DNA from 2 places in the Bacillus cereus group sp. RP37 genome. Region 2 is predicted to be linked to the other one. Evidence: riboswitches for the same ligand, from Rfam matches in the RefSeq annotation. Region 2 holds a riboswitch; the other holds the start of a gene.

Region 1 (3,217 bases), 4.0 Mb from region 2:
TGACCGCAATTGGGAAAAACGTAATTAAAACCGTGACAACAACCTTACTCCAGATCGTATATCCAAACCATAAAACGAAGAGCGGAGCAAGCGCTGTAATCGGAATCGTTTGTGAGGCAACTAATAATGGATAAAATGCTCTCTCCATCCAATTACTCGCATTCATTAATATTGCTAGCCCTACCCCAAGTACGATAGAAATAGCTACCCCTATTAAAACGACGTATAATGTTGCCGGCAAATGAACTGTAAATAATATATCTTTTAGTTGCCATATCTTCATTACAATTGCAGACGGTGACGGTAAAATGTACATCTCATCTACAATTCTTGCGCCTATTTCCCACATGACAAGTAAAACACTAGAAAGTGTAAGGGCAGGTAATAGTTCCTTCAACCGGTTCATCATACGAGTACCTGCCTTTGTAACATACTAAGAAGCTCATCTTTAAGCGCTAACACTTCAGGCTTATACAAATCTTTTCTTGTCCGATTACGATCAAGCGGTACAATCCTCTCGGTTAAAGTAGTTATCGGTTGATTTTCTACAACGAAAATTCGATTAGAAAGAAACAATGCTTCTTCCACATCATGAGTGATAAATAAAATTGTTTTTTTCCACTCTTTCCATTGTTCAAACAGCCATTCTTGCAAAGATGCCTTCGTTAACGCATCCAACGCGCTAAACGGTTCATCTAACAGCAATATCTCCCCGCCTGTTAATAAAGTTCGAATAAAAGATACGCGTTGTCTCATACCACCAGATAAATCTTTCGGATATTTTGTCTCATACCCTTGTAAGCCAAATTTATGTAACAGTTCCTTTGCCTTTATTTGTGCTTCTTTCTTCTGTACACCTTGGCACTCTAGCGGCAGGGCAGCATTCTCAATAATCGTTCTCCATGGCAGGAGCATATCTTTTTGGGGCATATACCCTACAGGATGGCTCTTTGTTTCTGTCAGCTCTATCTGTCCCGTACTTGTTTCTTCTAAACCTGTAATAAGGCGAAATAAAGTACTTTTCCCGCATCCACTCGGTCCGATAATACTTACAAACTCTTTATCTTGTATAGAAGCATTTAATTCATTGATGATTGGTTTCTCATCATAATGAAAAGAAACATTATGAAACTGTAGTATGTTCTTGCTCCTCAAATCCCCACATCTCCTTACGATAGGACATATCCCAGAATAAATATTCAAATCGACTGGAATATAGGAAAATCTCCTCTAATCGATCTAGCTCTTTGTCAGACTTTCCAACTGCCATTTCATTTAATAAATCTATTAACCAAATACAAAGGCTACCGTATTCTTCCGAACTATATCCTTGAATCCACTCACCAAAGAACTCATGATCTCTTGCTCCAGGAATATCGTTTAAACGCTTTCCAATTTCCCAGTAGCTCCACATACATGGAAGAAGTGCTGCTATTAATTCCGCAAGCGTGCCATTTTGAGATACAGACATCATGTAATTTGTATAGGCTAAATTTTTAGCAGATGGTTTTGCAGATTCTATCTCCTCTATAGAAATACCAAGTCTTTTTGCATATTGTTTATGGATTGTCATTTCTCCATTTAATATGCCATCAATTTGTTCAGCAAATTTCCCCATTACTTGTGGATTCGTTGCTTTTACAACACCAATCGCATATAGCTTTGCATAATCTAACAAATATAAATAATCTTGAATAATATAATACTGAAACTTATCTTTTTCTAACGTGCCATCTCCCATACCTACTACAAACGGGTGATTATGACTCATCTCCCAAACTGGTTGTACAGTTTCTAATAATCTATCGCAAAATTTCATTTCTCTATCCCCTTTCAATTTATATATCTAAATAAAAAACCACTTCTAAATAAGAAGTGGTTACAGCAAATAAAATTATAATTTATTCGTTGCTCCACTTCCCTTCGCTAGTATTACCTAGATCAGGTCTGTAAGGGTTAAGGATTATTCCTCTCTCAGCACAACAAGCACCCCTAGTGGTTTCAATATGAAATTTTCAAATAAAAAAGCCCCGTTTCTATACGCAAAGAAACGGGGACTCATTATTAGTGTCCGAATTGCTTCCCTACGCTAGCATAATCTAGATCAGGTAATGAAAAGGATCAAAGGCTTACGGCCTACTCTCAGCTGGCAACACCAGCTCTCCTAGCAAACTATGAAATTATCACTGTCAGTATAACATCGTAATAAGACATCATCAACTATTTTAATTTTCTCAATTGTCAACAAAATAACAGAACTATATAATACTTATATTCTATCTTAGAAATTATTATCCTAATTAATTGGATAAAAAGGAATCATTATCCTCAAAAAATTTATTTTTATATTGATTTCATATTACATTTATGTGAATACACCCACTATATTATATCTTTATACTATAATAAAATTACAACTATACAACTAGAGGAGGTCTCTATTATATGAATATGAAAGCTACTGCTTTAACAGCAACTACTGTCGCAATTGCCTCTTTACTTCCTTCTATGGGAGAAACAAATGTACAAACAGCCAACGCTGAACAATTATCTAATGTGAAAACTGGATATGTAAAAGTCGATCAAGTAGCCTTACATACAAAAGATAACGCAAATAGCTCATCAATTGATACAATCCGCTTTAATACGAAAGTGAACATACTTGAAACAACTAATGGCTGGTATAAAGTATCTGTTAATAATAAAGTAGGTTACGTACAAAAAGATGCTATTCTACTAAAAAACAAACTTCAATCTAATAATCAATACATCGTTAATGCCAATGCATTAAACGTTCGTTCTGAACCTAATTTAGAATCTTCAATTTTAGATGTATTACCAAATGGGAAATTCGTTACCATTCAAGAAGAACAAGGTGATTGGTATAAAATTTTACATAATGGCAAAACAGGTTACGTACAAAAGGCATTCGTGTCTAATGGTTCACAGCCTTTAGTAAAAGGCATCACAGTTCAAAATAATACGAAATACACAGTTGCAACACCTAAACTTAATGTACGTAGCAACGCTAGTACAAGTAGCGCACTACTTGGCTCATTACAAAATGGTACACAAATACAAGTAGTGGAAACTGTAGGAACTTGGTATAAAATTCGTTTTGGCACAGGATACGGATATGTGGCAAAACATTATGTGGTGCAAAATCAAACGCAAACGCAATCACAAGCTCAAACAGCTCAACCTACTTCAATTCCAG
Region 2 (3,217 bases):
ATATACGCTTCACGAGTTTTGTAAATGTGCTCCTCTAACGTACAATCGAGTTTTCCTTCTAAGCGAGATCGAATGGCTACAAGTTCCTTATAAATTGGTAATGCTTTCATTTCTTTTTCTACTACTTCGTTATTGCTTAAAAATTGAAGGGCTAACCATCTCGGATGCTTATAATTCACTGTCTCTAAAAGAGCGATTACCTCTCCAATTCCTTCATCCATTGGTACACCATATGAAATAATGAATGGTTTTTTCTCATTTTTGTCATTTTCTTTAAGAGTAGTAAGCAGTTCTTCACAGCCTTTTCCGCTTCTTGCAACGACAGGAACGACTGTTACACCTAATAGTTCTGATAACCGTTTTACATCAATTACAATGCCTCGTTGCTTTGCCACATCGACCATATTTAATCCAATTGAAACCGGTTTTCCAAATTCAAGTAATTGCAACGTTAAATGCATATTTCGTTCAAACTGCGAGGAATCCACAATATTTAACATATGATGAAATTCGTCTGTTAGTAGAAAATTCGTAACGACACCTTCGTCACGTGAAACTGGATTCAAATCATACACTCCTGGTAAATCAATTAATGTTCCTTGCTTATCTTTTAATTTACCAACCTTTTTTTCTACTGTTACACCACTCCAGTTTCCTACATATTCATAAGAACCAGTAAGTGCATTAAATAATGATGTCTTCCCTGTATTCGGATTCCCTAGCAAAGCTACCTTATTCACGCTAATTCCACCTTTATCATTTTCGCGTCACAATGACGAATACTAATTAACTGTCCACGACACTCCAATGTACAAGGACCTTTAAACATCGCTTTCTGTTTCAAGCGAAGTTCGCTTCCTTCCGCAAGACCGAAAGCAGCTAGTCTACGCTTTAATAACTGATCTAAAGACTGAATACTTTTTACTAACACTTTCTCGCCAATTTTAATATCTACTAAGCTCATAACCTTCCCCCTCAGAAGAGAATGATAATTATTTTCAAAAAAATTATAGCATATTCTATTTCATTTGGACTATATCTTTTCGCTTCATATTTATTAACATTTCAATACAATTATATTTCAATTATTGTCATACTTGATTCATTTGCCATTCTCATCCATTTCGCTTACAATAAACAATAGCAAATAAAGAATCTCGTTATCACAGGGGGAGCCATGCCGCTGAGAGGGAACACTTCGTTCCGACCCTTCGAACCTGTTAGTTAATGCTAACGCAGGGATTGTGCAAACGTCCGAAATACATACCTCTTTTTTATTTACGTATTTCGTATCCTCCTATGATACCTATTCTTTTTTGTACAACTTGGATTTAGGGGGAGACAACATGCGTAACACCAATTTACAAGCGATGATCGAATCTGCCATTCTTGCAGCCTTCGCCTTGGTCATCGACATTTTACCATTATCAATCAAACTTCCAACAGGCGGTTCCATCTCATTCGCTATGATTCCTATTTTTATTATCGCATACCGCTGGGGCTTCAAAATGGCTTTCTTAGGAGGCTTAATTTGGGGATTATTACAAATTGTCGTTGGCGATGCCATTATCGTCACACCAATTCAAGTACTCATTGAATACTTCGTTGCTTTCGCATTCATTGGATTTGCTGGTTTATTCTATCGTCCAATTCAAAAAGCACTTTTAACATCCAATGAAAATAGCGAAGACCAATCCAATTTAGGTAGCCGTAAAGACAAACCTTCTTCAAAACAAAACGAAGGAAAGAAAGTTATTGGTTACATTATTGTTGCTACATTTGTTGGTAGCTTTGCTCGCTACTTCTGTCACTTCATTGCCGGTATTATTTTTTGGGGACAATATGCACCGAAAGGTCAATCAGCTGTGCTATATTCATTAATCGTAAATGGTAGTACAATGATTGGTTCCTATATTCTATGTACCGTTTTACTTATCTTTTTATTTATCACTTCACCACGTTTATTCAAGAGTATCAATGCTTATCGACTAAACTCAAACAAAAAGAGCGCTTAATGAGCGCTCTTTTTTTCATATCGTAATATCAATTAAAAATACAATAAATGCACAAAAGAAAATAAATACCATTATACTTAGCCAATTGCTATGCACGGTTCATCGACTCCTTACATAACCTCATTTTCTAATCAGATTATATCGCTTAAAAATAAAGATTAGGTAAAGATAATATGAAAATAAATTAAAAAAGCGTAGCATGCATCATCTACGCTTTTTTCAATAAGTAGAAATAAAATAATACACCATCTTCTGTATTCTTTACTCCATATTCAACACCGTGTAGTTCTAAAATATTCTTTGAAATGGCAAGCCCAAGACCTGTTCCACCTTGCGAACGCTGGCGAGCTGCATCCACGCGATAAAAACGATCCCAAATTTTATCTAATTGTTCTTCTTCAATGTGAGTACCTTTATTTTCAATACATACTTTTATACGATCTTTTTCATCTATTGTAGAAATAATAATATCTTCTTTATTTGGTGTATAACGTATGGCATTCGTAATGAAGTTCACGATGACTTGTTCAATCCGGCCTTGATTTGCTATCACTTCAAATGGACCTATATTTTTATGAACACGAAGTTCTTTTTTCTCTATTTTTACAGAAAGGTGTTCACATATATCTTCAATTACTGTATCGATATAAAATGAATCCATTTTCATTTTATATGTACCTGACTCAAATTTAGCTAACTCAAGCATATCCAAAATTAACGTATCCATTTTATCTACTTCTCGTTCCATTGCCTGAAAATAGTACTCTTTTTTATGCTCAGCTACTCCATCTTTTAAAATAGAAATACAGCTTTTCATAATGCTCAGCGGTGTTTTTAATTCGTGCGAAACACCAGAAATAAATTCTTTCCGCGTATTTTCTAGCTTTCTTTCCTTTTCAATATCTTGTTCTAGCTGTCCAATATGCGAATGGAGCTTATTGGATAATACATTAATATTTTTCGACAAATCACCAATTTCATCTTTTGAAGTGATCGGTATTTGTTCTGTGAAATCTAAATGCGCTATTTTCTTCGTTGTATCATTTATTTTTAATAACGGTTTTGCGATTTGTTTAGAGTAATAGAACGAAGCGAGAAAAATAAGAACAACTACAAATGCAATGATGTAGATGTAATAATCTTGTACCATTTGTACAGCCTCATCTACAGGCTGTAAGGAAGCCATCGCATATATATATGTT

Evidence for each region. Region 2 has a riboswitch for thiamine pyrophosphate ahead of thiT (energy-coupled thiamine transporter ThiT). Riboswitches for the same ligand answer to the same signal wherever they lie in the genome.
Region 1: it holds a riboswitch for thiamine pyrophosphate, as region 2 does, so the genes downstream of both, tenA (thiaminase II) here and thiT (energy-coupled thiamine transporter ThiT) in region 2, are expected to answer to the same signal.

Annotation. Positions count from the first base shown of each region.
Region 1 covers NZ_JARVHP010000001.1:4,629,219-4,632,435, forward strand. The annotation lists gene QCI44_RS24480 (ABC transporter permease) at 1-406, opposite strand, end outside; gene QCI44_RS24485 (ABC transporter ATP-binding protein) at 406-1,155, opposite strand; gene tenA (thiaminase II) at 1,124-1,819, opposite strand; TPP riboswitch at 1,902-2,004, opposite strand; TPP riboswitch at 2,065-2,176, opposite strand; gene QCI44_RS24495 (SH3 domain-containing protein) at 2,446-3,217, shown strand, end outside.
Region 2 covers NZ_JARVHP010000001.1:642,878-646,094, reverse strand. The annotation lists gene feoB (ferrous iron transport protein B) at 1-740, opposite strand, end outside; gene QCI44_RS03340 (FeoA family protein) at 737-964, opposite strand; TPP riboswitch at 1,159-1,260, shown strand; gene thiT (energy-coupled thiamine transporter ThiT) at 1,347-2,015, shown strand; gene QCI44_RS03330 (sensor histidine kinase) at 2,224-3,217, opposite strand, start outside.